Regions from separate parts of the Rhizobium sp. RAF36 genome, predicted to be linked through region 1. Evidence: riboswitches for the same ligand, from Rfam matches in the RefSeq annotation. Region 1 holds a riboswitch; the other holds the start of a gene.
The links. Region 1 has a riboswitch for cobalamin ahead of bluB (5,6-dimethylbenzimidazole synthase). Riboswitches for the same ligand answer to the same signal wherever they lie in the genome.

Region 1 (8,608 bases):
TCTTCAGGCTGTCGTCGGCTTCCTTGACGCCCTGCGTATAGGTTGCGAGCGTTGCGCGGTCGGCTTCCGGAATGTCGCCCTGGATATCGATCGAGTTATGGGCGTAGCGGTTGGCCTCGTACGGGCCATGTCCCTGCAGCGTGACAGCGAAGAAAAAGAACGGCTTATCCAGTCCGTCGCCCTCGCGCATGATTTCCTTCATCAGCGAGTCGTCGGAGGCAAAGATGCCGCGCTTTTCCATCGGCGGCAGGGTTTCCTCGGTGCGGAACTCCTCGAAGCCGAAATCCTTGTAGACCTCGTTGCGGTTCCAGAACCAGCCGCTGAAGGGATGGAGCGCGCGCGCCGTGTAGCCTTCGCCGCGGAAGAAGGTCGCGAGCGAGGGGACGTCGCGGCGGATATATTGCTGATAGGGAATGCTGCCATAGGGCAGGAAGGCATTGGAGAACCCCGTCAGCGCCTCGAACTCGACATTGGCGGTCATGCCGCCGAATTCGGGCGAGAAGACATAGCCGGACTGGGAGGCGCGGATCGTCGGCATCGGGTCGGCGCTGAAATTCAGCTTCTTCAGCCGCGTCGGATCCCAGAAGGATTCGCTCATCAGCATGATGACATCGGGTTTTTCACGCGGACCGGCGAGATAGCCGTAATTGCGGGCCGGGATCGCGTCGAGCGCCTCGGCGTTGAGGCCGGCAGGGGCGGCGACATCGGCCATCGGCACATTGAAGATGAAGGCGAGGATGAAGCCGTTGCTGCGATAATTTTCCTTCTGGTCCCACATCATCGGCACGACCTGCAGGCGGTCGCGGATGTAGGAATATTGCGAATAATCCATCAGCGAACCGAAGGCGGCGATCACCGGCAGGCCGAGGCAGAGGCGGCGAAGACGCGCCTGGTTCGACAGCTTCGGAAAGGTGCGCCAGGCATAACGCCAGCCGAACACCATGCCGGCGGCGAGCAGCACTAGGCCGACAACGATGGCGATTGCCGTGAACGGCCGGTCGCGCACCATCACCGGCAGCAACTCCATGATCTGCCGGCCGAAGAGGATATCCGAGGGATAGAAGGGATCGGACAGGTAATGCTGCTTCTGATTGGAGACGAACGCGGGGATCAAGACAAGCGGAACGAGGATCAGCGCCGAGAGATAGCGGCGGCCGAAGGCGGCATCGAGCGTCAGCATCAGGATGGTCAGCATGACGACGGTGGTCATACCGGGGCGGGCCGTCGAGGTCAGGAAATCGCCGACATCGGCAAGCGTGCTGCGGGCGATCCATTCGACGGCGATGACGCTGAGCAGTGCCATCGAAAAGGTGAATGCGATGCTGAGGGCGGCTCGGGCGGCGGGAGAGCGGACATTCGCGCCGAGACCAGCAGAAAGCAGCGCCATTCTTCTGGCCTGCGCGGACTTCATGACCAACGCGATCAAGGGCGGACTCCAATGTCATTCCCGCCGTCATCCCGGCGTCATAAAACCTTCACCGAACTGTCACATGCCCGCCATGAACGCTAGATGAACCGTTAATGTTTCCTTGCTTTTCCCGAAGATTTGAATTTTCGTCTGAGCAGACCCGGCGGCTTTTCATGGCAGGACACGTTGCGGGGCGAACGCGCGCGCGCTAAATAGATGACATGACACAGGAAAACGCTCCCTTGAACACGCTCCGGATTGCCGTCGGCCAGCTCAACCCAACGGTTGGCGATGTTGCTGGAAATCTTGCCAAAGCCCGCGAGGCACGCGCCGATGCGGCCCGTCAGGGCGCGGATCTGCTGCTTTTGACCGAGCTGTTCATTTCCGGCTATCCGCCCGAGGATCTGGTGCTGAAACCGGCATTCCTGAAGGCCTGCCTCAAGGCCATCGAGGACCTCGCAGCCGATACCGCGGATGGCGGACCGGGTCTGATTGTCGGCTTCCCGCGGCAGGGCGAGACCGGGCGGCACAATTCCGTCGCGGTGCTCGATGGCGGCAAGATCCTGGTGTTCCGGGACAAGATCGATCTGCCGAATTACGGCGAATTCGACGAGAAGCGTGTGTTCAGCGAAGGCTCGATGCCGGGACCGGTGAATTTCCGTGGTGTCAGGATCGGCGTGCCGATCTGCGAGGAGATCTGGAACGATCTCGGCGTCTGCGAGACGCTGGCCGAAAGCGGCGCCGAAATCCTGCTGGTGCCGAACGGCTCGCCCTATTATCGCGGCAAGGTGGATGTGCGCCATCAGGTGGCGCTGCGTCAGGTGATCGAAACGGGCCTGCCGCTGATCTTCGCCAACCAGCTCGGCGGCCAGGACGAACTGGTCTTCGACGGCGCGAGCTTTGCCTTCAACGGCGACAAGTCGCTGGCCTTCCAGATGAGCCAGTTCGAGCCGGCGCTTGCCGTGACCACTTGGAAGCGCGGCGACAACGGCTGGCGTTGCAGCGAAGGACCGATGTCGCATATTCCGGAGAAAGAGGAGGCCGATTACCGGGCCTGCCTGCTCGGCTTCCGCGACTACGTCAACAAGAACGGCTTCAAGAATGTCGTGCTTGGGCTCTCCGGCGGCATCGACTCGGCGATCTGCGCGGCAATTGCCGTCGATGCGCTGGGCGAGGAGCGGGTCCGCACCGTCATGCTGCCCTACCGCTACACGTCCGAGGATTCGCTGAACGATGCCGCCGAATGCGCCAAGGCGCTCGGCTGCCGCTACGACATCGTGCCGATCGAGGCGCCGGTGACCGGCTTTACCTCGGCGCTCTCCGATCTCTTCGAAGGCACCGATAGCGGCATCACCGAAGAAAACCTGCAGAGCCGCGCCCGCGGCACGATCCTGATGGCGATCTCCAACAAGTTCGGCTCGATGGTCGTCACCACCGGCAACAAGTCGGAAATGTCGGTCGGCTATGCGACGCTCTACGGTGATATGAACGGCGGCTTCAATCCGATCAAGGACCTCTACAAGATGCAGGTCTATGCGATCTCGCGCTGGCGCAATGCGCATGTGCCGCCGGATGCGCTTGGCCCATCAGGCGTGGTGATCCCACAAAACATCATCGACAAGGCGCCCTCTGCCGAACTGCGGCCTGATCAGACCGACCAGGATTCGCTGCCGCCTTATCCGGTTCTCGACGACATTCTCGAATGCCTCGTCGAGAAGGAAATGGGCGTCGATGAGATCGTCGCGCGCGGCCACGATGTCGCGACGGTGCACCGGATCGAGCATCTGCTCTATCTCGCCGAATACAAGCGCCGCCAGTCGGCGCCAGGCGTGAAGATCACCAAGAAGAATTTCGGCCGCGACCGCCGCTATCCGATCACCAACCGTTTTAGGGATCGGTAGGGGTATTATCATTTGCAGTTTGTCTAGATTGAGAGGGGACGAGCATGGCATTGCGCACAATTGCCTTGGATGAGCTCGATGGTTTTCAATTGGACGAAGCAAACCGGCTTTATTGGCGGGGCGAGACGGTCGTTCTTGAGCGCCGGTTGAAGCTCGAAACATATCAGATTGTTCTCGCTACATTGGCTACGGTCGGCGCTGTCGCATCTGGAATTCATCCTTTCCTAGTGAGTTGGCATCTTCTGAACTGAGGATTTCGTGTCCTTGAACCTCAGCTCGCTTTTGAAGCGATGCGCCTTTATCGAAACGCAGATGCATGGCACAAACCGCATGCAAATCAGAATGAAGCGGAACGGCTAAGCGCCGGGCCGCAGCAAATGCGGGAGGCATGCATGCGCAGTTCGGTCGAGATCTACAATATCCGCACCGGTCGGAGCCGGGTCGTGTTCCAGACGGAGCAGCTGATCGAGGCGCCGAATTTTTCGCCCGATGGCCGCTACCTACTGCTGAACGGTGATGGCCTTCTCTATCGCTTGTCACCGGACGGTGAGGGCGGTCTGCAGCAGGTCGATACCGGCTTTGCCACGGCCTGCAACAACGATCACGGCATTTCGCCCGACGGAAGGCAGTATGTGATCTCCGACAAGACCGAGCATGGCAAATCCTGCATCTATACCCTGCCGTCGGAAGGCGGCGCGCCGAAACAGATCACCGAAAACCTGCCGTCCTACTGGCATGGCTGGTCGCCTGACGGAAAGGAACTCGCCTATTGCGGCATTCGCGGCGATCTCTTCGATATCTACACGATTTCCGTCGATGGCGGCGCCGAGCGGCGGCTGACGCATGGCGAGGGGCGCAATGACGGGCCTGACTATTCCTTCGACGGGCAGTGGATCTATTTCAATTCCAGCCGCACCGGGCTGATGCAGATCTGGCGCATTCATCCCGATGGGACCGGTTTGGAGCAGGTCACGCACGACAATTACGGCAACTGGTTTGCCCATCCGGCGCCTACCAACGACAAGGTGCTGCTGCTTTCCTACGATCCTGACGTCTTCGATCATCCGCGCGACCTGCATGTGCGCCTGCGATTGATGGATATGGACGGCGGCAATCTGACGACGCTCTTCGAGCTGTTCGGCGGGCAGGGCACGATCAATGTTCCCTGCTGGTCACCTGATGGTGACGAGTTTGCCTATGTCCGGTATTTCCCGGCTACTTGAAGCTTCTCGTAAAAGCGGGCAAGAGGCATGGGTCAGGTGCCCGCTTGCCGCGGGAGAATCGGGAATCCGGTGCAAGCCCGGAACGTGCCCAACGCTGTAAGGCCGACGCCTGCCGCATCATGCCACTGGTTGACACCGGGAAGGCTGCGGTGGGCGGATGACGCCAAGTCAGAAGACCGGCCTGGCATCATAGACTGATCCCGCGCGGACGGCGGGGCGGTTGCGTTGTTGGGGATTTGACGATGCGGCCCATGAACAAGGATGCGCTTGAAGGCGCGTCCGCCTTTTCCGCTGACGAGCGCGACGCCGTCTACCGGGCGATCATGACCAGGCGCGATGTGCGCGACCAGTTTCTGCCTGATCCTGTACCATCCGACGTGCTGATGCGGCTACTCGGAGCCGCGCACCACGCGCCCTCGGTTGGCTTCATGCAGCCCTGGAATTTTATCGTTGTCGAAGATGCAGGTGTGCGTCAGCGCGTGTGGAACGCCTTCGACAGGGCGAACCGCGAGGCGGCCGGGATGTTCGATGGTGAGCGGCAGGCGACATACCGGTCGCTGAAGCTCGAGGGTATCCTCAAGGCGCCGCTCGGCATCTGCATCACCTGCGATCCGTCACGCAGCGGTGACGTCGTGCTGGGGCGCACGCATAATCCGCGGATGGATAGCTATTCAACCGTCTGTGCGGTGCAGAACCTCTGGCTCGCGGCACGGGCCGAAGGCATTGGCGTCGGCTGGGTCAGCATTTTCCATGAGAGCGAGCTCAAGGACATTCTCGGCGTGCCCGCGCATATCGAGATCGTCGCCTGGCTATGCGTCGGCTATGTCGATACGCTCTATAGCGAGCCCGAGCTGGCCGTTAAAGGCTGGCGGCAGCGGCTTTCGCTCGACGATTTGATCTTCCGCGATGGCTGGGGCCGCCGCTAATTCTGTTGTTGCTGCTGCGGCTGCGGCCCAGATGTCGCCGGGTTCTTCAGGTCGATACTGCCCTGGTCGCCCGCGAGAAATTGCGGGCCGATCTGGCGTACCTTGCTGTTGCCGGGGTCGTAGGGGCGGTCCGGTACCTGTGCCTGCGGCGCAGCCGGTGTGGGGGCTGCAGTTGCCGGCGGCTTGGTCGTGATCGTCGTGATCGAGCCCTTTGGCGGCGGCGCGCTGACCGTCTGGTTCTTGCGCATCTGCTCGTAATAGGCGGTCAGATTGCAGCTGCAGGAGGATTTCTCACCGGGCGCCCGGTTCTTGTAGGCGAAGGCGTTCGGCATGGCGCTGTAGCGCGCGCCGGTCGCGGCCGAGATCATGTTGGCCGCGTCGGTGTTGGAGACGTCCTGATAGAACAGCTCCGTCTCGATGCCGGGGCACATTTTCGAGCAAGTGGAGGCGTCGCGGCTGAAATCGATCGAGGTCGCATTGGTGCTGATCGGGAAGAAGCCGCCGTCGCAGCTTCGCACGCACATGGTGCTGACATGCGACATCATCTCGCCGCGGGGCACGCCATATTGGGTGTTGCCTTCCTCGCCGTTGCCGAGCGGAATGAAGGTATCGCCGCGCATCGCCTGTTCTTCGGTACTTGGCGCCGGGACATAGGCGCGCTCGTCCGGCTGATAGCCCGGATCGTCGTTGCAGCCGTTATCGTCGAGGGCCGCCATCAGTTCGCGGCGTTCGTTGACGTCGCTGCCGCCGGCCTCCCGCAGTTGGTTGCGGCGCTCCTGGAGGTAGTGGATGTTGTCGATCATCCGCGATTCCGATTCCTGCAGATCGCCGCAGTAGCGGTCGTTCTCGCCGCCGATGACGACCATGCTGTCGACGCTGCAGCCGTTGCTGCGCAGGTCGTTGCGCAGCTTGCGGAGCTCGAGGTTCTGTTCGGCTATGGCGCTTGCATATTGGCGGATCTCCGGGCCGTTGCCGATCACCTGCGGCAGGTCGGCAAGGCGTCCGCGCAGATCTTCGCAGATCGCGCTGGTCTGCGCCGCCGCGGGCGCGGCAGCAGCGAGAAAGAGAGCAAGGGTCAGGCTTCGGCGTTTCACGGTATCATCCCGCAGCATAATAAACCGGAAGCGGCAGAGCATTTGCCGCATCCGTTCTGTCTAGCTGCCTTCCGTTAACAAGCTAACGAAGGAATTCTAACGCATTTTTCCGATCGACGGCAAATCACGCCGGCTGCTGGGCCTCGACGACGGCAAGCGCCGCCATATTGACCACACCGCGCGACGTCACCGACGGCGCCAGAATATGGGCCGGGAGCGCGGTGCCGAGCAGGATGGGGCCGACATGCAGGCCGTCGGTCATCGACTTGACGACGCCGAGCGTGATGTTGGCCGCATCGAGGTTCGGGAAGACCAGCAGGTTGGCTTCACCGTGCAGCGTGGTGGACGGCATGACGCGCTTGCGGATTTCGTCGGCGATTGCGCTCTCACCATGCATTTCGCCATCGACTTCGAGATCAGGGGCGGCATCACGGATCAGCTGCAGGGCACCGCGCATCTTCGTGGCGCTTTCGCTTTCGCGCGAGCCGAAGTTGGAATGCGAGACGAGGGCGGCGCGCGGCGTGATGCCGAAGCGCTTGATTTCCTCGGCAGCCAGAACGGCTGATTCAGCCACTTCCTCGGCGCTCGGATTGAACGTCACGTAGGTGTCGGTGAAGAAGGTGGCGCCACGCTGCGAGATCAGCAGGCTGAGCGCTGAAAAATCGCGGACATCCTTGCGCTTGCCGATGATCTGGCGAACGTCGCGCAGGTGCTTCTCGTAACGGCCTTCGAGGCCGCAGATCAGCGCGTCTGCTTCGCCGCGGCGCAGCGCCAGCGCCCCGATGACGGTGGTGTTGGTACGCACGATCGTGCGGGCCGCTTCCGGGATAACGCCCCGGCGGCCGACGAGCGACAGATAGAGATCGACATATTCGCGGAAGCGCGGATCGTCTTCCGGGTTGATGACGGCGAAGTCGGAAAGCGGGCGGATGCGCAGGCCATAGCGCTGCAGGCGGGTTTCGATGACCTGCGGACGGCCGATCAGGATCGGTTCGGCAATGCCTTCTTCGATGAGAACCTGAGCGGCGCGGAGCACGCGTTCGTCTTCACCTTCGGAGAAGATCACCCGCTTCTTTTCGGCAGCCTTGGCGGCCGTGAAGATCGGCTTCATGATGAAGCCGGAGCGGAAGACGAAGCGGTTCAGCTGGTCGAGATAGGCGTCGAAATCGGTGATCGGACGGCGTGCGACGCCGCTCTCGGCCGCTGCCTTGGCGACGGCAGGCGCGATGCGCAGGATCAGGCGCGGATCGAACGGCGAGGGGATCAGATAGTTCGGTCCGAAGATCGGCGTTTCACCGGAATAGGCGCGGGCGGCGACATCGGACGGCTCTTCGCGGGCGAGGCCGGCGATGGCGCGGACGGCTGCCATTTTCATCGCTTCGTTGATCTCCTCGGCGCCGCAATCCAGCGCGCCGCGGAAGATGAAGGGGAAGCAGAGAACGTTGTTGACCTGGTTCGGGAAGTCCGAGCGTCCGGTGCAGATCATCGCGTCCGGCCGGGCGGCACGGGCGAGTTCCGGCATGATCTCCGGCGTCGGGTTGGCGAGCGCCATGATCAGCGGCTTTTCGGCCATCTGCTCGAGCAGTTCCGGCTTCAGCACGCCGGCAGCAGAGAGGCCGAGGAACACATCGGCGCCGCCGATGTTTTCGGCGAGCGTGCGGGTATCGCTCTTCTGCGCGTAGACGGCTTTCCATTGGTCCATCAGCACGTTGCGGTCCTCGTAGACGAGGCCTTCGATGTCGTGGACCCAGATGTTCTCGCGCTTGGCGCCGAGTTCGACGAGCAGATTGAGACAGGCGAGCGCCGCAGCGCCGGCGCCAGACGTGACGATCTTGACGTTGCTGATCGACTTGCCGGCCAGTTCCAGGCCGTTGAGGATGGCGGCGGCGACGATGATCGCGGTGCCGTGCTGGTCATCATGGAAGACGGGAATGCGCATCTTTGCGCGCAGCTGCTGTTCGATCTCGAAGCATTCCGGCGCCTTGATGTCTTCGAGGTTGATGCCGCCGAAGGTTGGCTCAAGCGAGGCGACTGTCGAGACCATTTGCTCGACGGT
Region 2 (8,608 bases), on a different contig from region 1:
GCCGGCAAAAGCCGGCTCCTCGAATGCGATGACGATCAGGCCGTTGCCGTGGCAACGCGTTCGCGCAAAGACCGCGCCGCCGCCACCATATTGACGAGCGCCGGCTTCACTTCCTCCCATTTGCGGGTCTTCAAGCCGCAATCCGGATTGATCCAGAGCTGCGAATCGCCAAGCCGCTCGCGCGCCAGAAGAAGCAGACCGGTCATATCGGCAATATCGGGAACGCGTGGCGAGTGGATGTCGTAGACACCCGGGCCGATTTCGTTCGGATAGTCGAAACCGCGGAATGCCTCCAGCAGCTCCATCTTCGAGCGCGACGTCTCGATCGAGATCACATCCGCATCCATCGCGGCGATCGCATCGATGATGTCGTTGAACTCCGAGTAGCACATATGCGTGTGGATCTGCGTCGCGTTGCTGACACCGGTCGAGCACAGGCGGAAGCTTTCGACGGCCCAGTCGAGATAGGTCTTCCATTGCGAGCGCCGCAGCGGCAGGCCTTCCCGGAGTGCTGCCTCGTCGATCTGGATCATTCTGGCGCCGGCCTTTTCGAGATCACCGACCTCGTCGCGAATCGCCAGCGCGATCTGCCGGCATGCTTCGCTTCGGGCGATATCATCACGCACGAAGGACCAGTTGAGGATCGTCACCGGTCCAGTCAGCATGCCCTTCACCGGCCGGTCTGTCAGAGACTGGGCATATTGCCACCAGCTTGTCGTCATCGGCTTCGGCCGCGCGATATCGCCGAAGATAATAGGCGGGCGGACATAGCGCGACCCATAGCTCTGTACCCAGGCATGCTGCGTGAAGGCAAAGCCTGACAGCTGCTCGCCAAAATACTGCACCATGTCATTGCGCTCGAACTCGCCATGAACGAGCACATCGAGGCCGATTTCCTCCTGCCAGCGGATGGCTGCTTCGGTTTCCTTGCGCAGGAAAGCCTCATAGTCCGCATTGCTGAGCGTCCCCTTCGTGTGTGCCGAACGGGCCTTGCGGACTTCAGGCGTCTGCGGAAAGGACCCGATCGTCGTCGTCGGGAACAGCGGCAAGCGCATATCCGTCTGCTGGATCGCCTTGCGCTCGGCGAAACCGGCCTTGCGGCGCTTCATGGTCTCGTCGATCGCTGCAATCCGCTGCCTGACCGCGGGATCATTGACCTTCGGCGATGCCGCGCGGGCGGCCGCGGCCCTCGAAGAGCTGCCGATGGCATCCGTCACGCAATCGCGCCCCTGCGAAAGTGCCTGGCCGAGGACCGCCAGCTCATCCAGCTTCTGCGTGGCAGAAGCCAGCCATCCCCTGACCTCGGCATCAATAGCGGTTTCGAGAGCAAGATCGATCGGCACATGCAGAAGCGAGCAAGATGGCGCGATTTCGATTGGACGCGTTTTGGAAAGCGCCTCGACCCGATCCAGCAGTTTCTCAAGATCAGCGCGCCAGATGTTGCGGCCATCGATGACGCCGAGAGACAATACCCGGTCATCAGGCACCGCCGATACGACCGCATCAAGCTGCTCGGGCGCGCGCACCAGATCGACGTGCAGACCGGCAACCGGCAGCGCCGCTGCTGTCTTGAGATTGTCGCCCAATGCGCCGAAATAGCTGGCGATCATGATCTTCAGGTTCGGCACCAGCTGGTGAAGCGCGCTGTAGGCCGTGGTCAGCGCGTTCCGCTCAGCGTCTGTGAGATCGAGCACCAGGGCTGGCTCGTCGATCTGCACCCAATCGGCGCCCGCAGTGCTGAGCTCCGCGAGGATGGCCGCATAGACAGGGAGCAACCGGTCGAGCAGTTCTATCGGATCAAAGCCTGCCTGCGTCGCCTTGCCGAGCTTCAGGAAGGTCACCGGGCCGAAAATGACCGGGCGCGTGTGGATACCGAGCGCCTTCGCCTCGCGGAACATCTGCAGCGGCTTGTTTTCGGTCAGCGCGAAGCGCTGGTCGCGGGTGAATTCCGGCACCATGTAGTGGTAGTTGGTATCGAACCACTTGGTCATTTCGAGCGCCGGAACGCCCTCATGATGATGCGCATGGCCGCAATCGCTGTGCTCAGCGCCCACTGAGCCGCGCGCCATGGCGAAATAGATGTCGAGATCGACGGGGCCGCCCTTCCAGCCATATTCGGCCGGTACGGCGCCGACCATCACCGCCGTGTCGAGCACATGGTCGTAGAGGGAAAAGTCGTTGGACGGGATGATATCGATCCCCTTGGCCTTCTGCAGGGTCCAATGTTCGGCCCGCAATGTCTTGGCGACGTCGAGAAGTGCTGTCCTATCGGCCTTTCCGGCCCAATAGCTTTCCAGCGCGAACTTCAGTTCGCGGTGCTTTCCGATACGCGGGAATCCGAGATTTGCAGTCTTGATGCTCATGTTTCCTTACCCCGAGGGTTATGGGCAAGGCTTGGGATGACGCATCGGCGCGCGGACACAGGCGTGCCGGTCGCAAAAGCGGCACACCGGACACCCCGCCCGTGGACGTTATCGATCGCGGCAGGTCTCCTGGCTTGCGGGTCAACGCTGCCGTCCGTCTTCCCGGGGCGTCTTCCCCAGTGACATGAATGGACGGCCGCTCGCCGCTTACAGTTGCGGGGGCAGCTCCGGCATTTTCACCGGATTCCCTCTTAGCTCCGGACCAAAGGTCCGCAGAACCACGATGACACGAGCATGTCGCATCGCGGATCACACGTCAATAGACATAAAGATATGCTTATGTCTTTGTTTCTTTGGTTGGCTGTGCTCGCCGATTACGACAACAGCATCGAGGATGGCGCGCCGGTCTCCGCGGGAGACTGCAGCTTCTGGGCAGCAAGCACCACTTCGACGCGATTGCGGGCATCGAGCTTCTGCATCAGGATCGTCATGTAGTGCTTGACGGTCTTCTCGCTGATATCGAGCATGCTGGCGATTTCGCGGTTGGTCTTGCCCTGCAGCAGGTAGTTGACGATCTGCTCCTCGCGGGCGCTCAGGCGCTTCTGCATCTGCGCCTTGCGGCGCACCTCGGCCGTCTTCATCGACAGGATCACCTTGGTGGCGAAACCCGGCGTGATGAACGTGCTGCCGTCATGCACGGTCTTGATCGCCTCATACAGATCGCGCGCCGTGCTGCCCTTCAGCACATAGCCGCAGACGCCGAGATTGAGCACCTGGATCGCCGTGTCGATATTGGCGGTGGCGGTGAAGACCACGACCTTCGTGCCTTCGTAGTTCTTCTGGATCAGCTCGAGTGCCGCCAGTGTATCGCCCGGCATACTGAGATCGGTGACAAGAACGTCGGGCCGGTGCTCCTCGACGATCTTCAGCGCGTCGATGGCGTTCTGCCCGCGGGCAGTCACTCGAAGATCTTCCTTCGCCGAGTAAAGATTAACTAGTCCATCCAACAATATTGGATGATCATCAACGAATGCGACAGAGATAGACATGATGACGAATAAACCCCCTCGTCTTCTTTCCGATAGCTCTAAAGTAAACAGAGCCAAACATAAAGACGGATTTTAATGCTTGGTTAACTTCATCGGATTTCTGTCTATTCGATCTCTATGCTTTCAGCCAGTTATCAATTCGGATAGTCCGTCGCCTTATAGGCCAGTTGCGTCGGCCTGCTGCAACTCCAGCACCATCTCCAGCATCATGCCGCCCCCGGGCCGTTTGTTAACAGCAAGCTTACCGCCGAAGCTCTCGATCCTCTGCCGGAGGCCATAGAGCCCCATTCCGCCCTCGCGCGCCGCGAAAGGCACCGTCCCGGAGGGCAAACCGTCATCCCCGACCGAAATCGCGATGACTGGCATGTCGATCCGACATCGGACACGCTGGCCGTTGCCACCAGCGTGGCGGTAGGCGTTGTTGAGCCCTTCCTGAACGAAGCGGTAGATGCAGGTCTTCAGCGCCGGCGGCAGGTCGGCATTGGTGCCGCTGGACACAAAGGCGACCTTGGTCTTGGTCCGCGCCTCATGCTGCCTGATCGCCTCGGCCACCACGTCCTTGGCCCAGAGATGCAGGATCTCAGGCAAGAGCAGCGATTTGGTGACCGTCCGGGCCTCGATCAGCGCTTCACCGAGCGTCTTGCTGGTCTCGTCGAGGAGCCTTGCGCGCTCATCCTTCTTGGTCAGGTCGCGCAACTCGTCGAGCTGCAGGATCGCCAGCGTCATCAGCTGTACCGGGCCGTCATGCAGATCGGCGCCGATGCGGCGGATGAAGGTCTCGTTGAGGTTGGCGAATTCCATGGAGGCCCGGCGCGCCGTATCCCTCAACTCCATCAATTCCTTCGAGGCGGACTCGGCCTCCTCGGCGCGGTGGCTCAGAACCTGCCGCTGATGCTCGATCGTCCGGCTGCCGCGCCTGACGATCAGGAACAGGCCGAGCATGACGACGAAGGAGAACAACGCCACCGTCGTCCAGGTGACCACCCGCAGCCGCGCGAGCTCATCGACAAAACCGCTCGGATCCTCATGGATCTCGGCCACGCCGATGATCCGCCCCGAGGCCTGGTCATGCAGCGGGCTGTAGATTTCGAGATATTCGGTATTGATGTTGCGGAACGTATGCTCGTCGGCATGAAGATCGGCATAGACGGCGACAATTTCGCCTTTCAAGGCGCGCTGCAGGCCCTCGGGGAAACTGAAGCGGTGGCCGATCATCTGTTTGGTCCGGGAATAGGCAACAGTCCCGTCGGGCGCCCATATCTCGATATGCGGGAAACGCGCCTGGAGATCCGCATCGCCGAACAGCGCGTCGAGATGGGCGATGCTGGCGGCCTTAAGGCGCGTCGAGCCGCCCAGTTCCTGCACCTCAGCCTCAGTCAGGCTCTGAACCAGCAAGGCCGTCGTGCCGGCCTTTCCGCTGAGCGCTTTGTCGGCAACCAGCCGCGTCGTCAGATAGCCCGCAGAAACCGTGGCGATCAGAATAACCAAGCTGCTGGCGATCAGGAACTGCGTGGAAAGGGTCCGCTCGGCGCCCCATCGAAGGATACGCGTAAACAGTCGCGGCACTTCCGCGCTTTCATCTACGCCAGCATTTCTGGCGCCTAAGTATTCGTCCGGCAAAACGTCCCCCCAAGGCCGATAGCGCTATCATCCTTGCAATATTACCCAAGGAAATAAAGCACCATTTTTGTACTATAGGCCCGTATGAATTCTATCAGACCAAAGGCCAATTCATCATAGGACCTTACTCCCGGAAGGATAAGGACCGAAGACCTGCTTTTGCCGTGGACGAACATCGAAAACATCGTCCGACCATGCGCCGTTCAAAACCCCGGCAACTTTCCGCAAGATCGCATCATCCCAAGCCAGCCCTGCAAGGCGGGCTTTGAAGACATCAGGGGCAATTCAAACCGCCGGGCTCGCAGCGCGATCCGGCGGACAGGACAAGTTTGCGAAAAACCAGGCGCCAGGACAGCGCGCCGACGGAGGGGAAAATGGTTACGCTTGTAAGACACGATCTCGAGTTCATCCTGAAGCAGATCGCCATCGCCGAACAGCATGCGGCCGGTGGTGACCTTGCCGCGCTCGTCGCCGAAGCCGGCGAAGCAGCCGGCGCGACCGGCACCGGTGCACCGCAGGCGCATCTCCTGCCCTACGGCCTCCGAACCGTCGACGGCAGCTACAACAACCTGCTCGATGGCAAGGAAACCTGGGGCGCCGCCGACCAGCCGTTCACGCCGCTGGTGCAGCCGACCTACCTCAACGAAAATGACGACACACAGATGTTCGGGACACCGCAAAATCCGGTTTACCTGACCAACGGCAACTACACGCCGGGCACACCGAGCGGCAGCCCGATGCTTGCACCCGGCACAGTCGTCGACGCCGATCCGCGCATCATCTCCAACCTGATCGTCGATCAGACCAGCAACAACCCGGCCGCGATCATGGTCTATGATGCCATGCTCGCCGAGGGCAAGACGGCAACGCGCGTACCGATGCAGGACGCCAATGGCGCGCCCGTCGCCCATGCAACCAACGTCGTCGGCCCCGATGGCACCGTTCTCGCCGCCGCGGGCAGTCCCGTCTACGTCTACACGTTCGAGAACGTCTCGCCCGATATCGGCGACTCCGCGCCTTACAACTCGATGTTCACGCTGTTCGGCCAGTTCTTCGACCATGGCCTCGACCTCGTGGCCAAGGGCGGTGCCGGAACGGTCTACATTCCGCTCTCGCCGGATGACCCGCTCTACAACCCCGCAACGCCGCACACCAATTTCATGGTCCTGACCCGCGCCAGCCGCGACGCCGATGGCGAAGTGGCTGCCAACACCACGACTCCCTGGGTCGACCAGAACCAGACCTACACCTCGCATGCATCGCATCAGGTGTTCCTGCGCGAATATGTCATGCATGAGGGCAAGCCTGTCGCGACCGGCCATCTGCTCGACGGCGACCGTGGCCTGCCCACCTGGGCAGACATCAAGGCGCAGGCCCGCGAGATGCTCGGCATCGACCTGACCGATGCCGATGTCACCAACATTCCACTGCTGCGCACCGATCCTTATGGCCGCTTCATCCCCGATGCCAACGGCTTCGCCCAGGTGATCACCGGCATCGGCGCGGACGGGATTCCGAACACCGCCGACGACATCGTTGTCTCAGGCACGCCGGGCGCTCCTGTCAGCACCGCTGGAGCCGTCCGCATCGGCCACGCCTTCCTCGATGACATCGCCCATGCTGCAGTACCGGTCATCGCCGGTGGCGTCCTGCAGGCCGACGGTGACGACGCCGTAGGCTATTCCGGCGGCTTCAACAGCCGCGGTCAGCAGACTGCCTACGATGACGAGTTGCTCGACGCCCACTACATCACCGGCGACGGCCGCGGCAACGAGAATATCGGCCTGACGTCGATCCATCACATCTTCCACTCGGAGCACAACGGCGTCGTCGAGCAGACCAAGCAGGTCGTTCTCGACAGCGCCGACTTGGTCTTTATCAACCAGTGGCTGCTTGAGCCGATTACCACGCTGCCGACAACCGAGGCAGAACTTGAGGGACTCGTCTGGAACGGCGAGCGTCTGTTCCAGGCAGGCCGCTTCACCACCGAAATGCAGTATCAGCACCTCGTCTTCGAGGAATTTGGCCGCAAGATGCAGCCGGATATCGATGCCTTCGTCTTCGAGCCGTCGACCGACATCAATCCGGCGATCTTCGCCGAGTTCGCCCACGCGGTTTACCGCTTCGGCCACTCGATGCTGAACCAGGATATCGACCGCCTCGTGGAAAATGCGGATGGTACTTTCAGCTTCGATAACATCACGCTCTTCGACGGCTTCCTGAACCCGCTGGAACTCGGCGCCGTCGATGCCAATGGCAACGTGCTCGTCAATCACGATCAGGCAGCCGGTGCCATCATCCGCGGCATGTCCCGACAGGGCGGCAACGAGATCGACGAATTCGTCACCGACGTCCTGCGCAACCAGCTGGTCGGTATCCCGCTCGATCTTGCCGCCCTCAACATCGCCCGCGGCCGCGACGTCGGCCTGCCGACGCTGAACGACGCACGTGCGCAGTTCTACCAAGCAGCCGGTCAGGACACCCAGCTGAAGCCCTATGTCAGCTGGACCGATTTCGCGCTGAACCTGCAGAACACCGCGTCGATCGTCAACTTCATCGCTGCCTACGGCACGCACTCCTCGATCACCAGTGCAACGACGCTCGACGCCAAGCGCGCCGCCGCCGCGTCGATCGTGCTCGGCACGGCAGGCGCACCTGCCGACCGTCTGGAATTCCTGAATTCGACCGGCGCCTGGGCGACGGCTGAGACGGGTCTCAACGACATCGATCTGTGGATCGGCGGCCTTGCCGAGAAGAAGATGGATTTCGGCGGCATGCTCGGCTCCACCTTCTCCTTCGTCTTCGAACTGCAGATGGAAAACCTGCAGGAATCGGACCGCTTCTACTATCTCTCCCGCGTCCAGGGCCTGAACCTTCTCAACGAGCTGGAAAACAACTCGCTGAGCAAGATCATCATGCGCAATACCGATCTGGGCGAAGGTTCGACGGCGCTGTCGGGCGACATCTTCTCGACGCCTGACCATACGCTTGAGATGGACATCTCGAAGCAGGTCGGCGCCGATCCGATCTTCACCGACCCGATCCTGCAGGCGCTGACTCCGCTGGTCGTGCGCCGCGACCCCGATGGCGACGGCGACCTCGACTACATGGCCTATCACGGCGGCGACCACGTCGTCATGGGCGGCACCGAGGAAGACGATACGATCATTGCCGGCGAAGGCGACGACACGATCTGGGGCTATGGCGGCAACGACACGCTCGAAGCCGGCTACGGCGTCGACCACGTCCATGGTGGAGAGGGTGACGACATCATCACCAATGCCGGCACAGATATCGGCGCCGCCGACTTCCTGCATGGCGAAGGCGGCAACGACGTCATCCACGGCGGTAGCGGCCTGGCGCTGATCTTCGGCAATGACGGCAAGGACTTCATCATCGCGGGCCCCGATGGCAAGCACGTTCTCGGCGGCCTCGGCGACGACTTCATCCGCGGTGGTGACGGCGGCGACTTCCTGATGGGCAACGAGGGCAACGACTGGATCGAGGGCGGCGGCCGTTTCGACACGCTGTCTGGCGAAAACTCCGAGCTGTTCTTCAACTCCTCGATCATCGGCC

Region 2: it holds a riboswitch for cobalamin, as region 1 does, so the genes downstream of both, metE (5-methyltetrahydropteroyltriglutamate--homocysteine S-methyltransferase) here and bluB (5,6-dimethylbenzimidazole synthase) in region 1, are expected to answer to the same signal.

Annotation. Positions count from the first base shown of each region.
Region 1 covers NZ_JBFREC010000001.1:663,096-671,703, forward strand. Annotated here, with positions in the region: gene AB4Z25_RS03310 (LTA synthase family protein) at 1-1,387, opposite strand, end outside; gene AB4Z25_RS03315 (NAD+ synthase) at 1,630-3,309, shown strand; gene AB4Z25_RS03320 (hypothetical protein) at 3,354-3,560, shown strand; gene AB4Z25_RS03325 (TolB family protein) at 3,702-4,532, shown strand; cobalamin riboswitch at 4,551-4,731, shown strand; gene bluB (5,6-dimethylbenzimidazole synthase) at 4,775-5,458, shown strand; gene AB4Z25_RS03335 (DUF2865 domain-containing protein) at 5,455-6,552, opposite strand; gene AB4Z25_RS03340 (NADP-dependent malic enzyme) at 6,677-8,608, opposite strand, start outside.
Region 2 covers NZ_JBFREC010000004.1:264,636-273,243, reverse strand. Annotated here, with positions in the region: gene metE (5-methyltetrahydropteroyltriglutamate--homocysteine S-methyltransferase) at 36-2,363, opposite strand; cobalamin riboswitch at 2,466-2,661, opposite strand; gene AB4Z25_RS16540 (response regulator) at 2,738-3,412, opposite strand; gene AB4Z25_RS16535 (sensor histidine kinase) at 3,569-4,978, opposite strand; gene AB4Z25_RS16530 (peroxidase family protein) at 5,407-8,608, shown strand, end outside.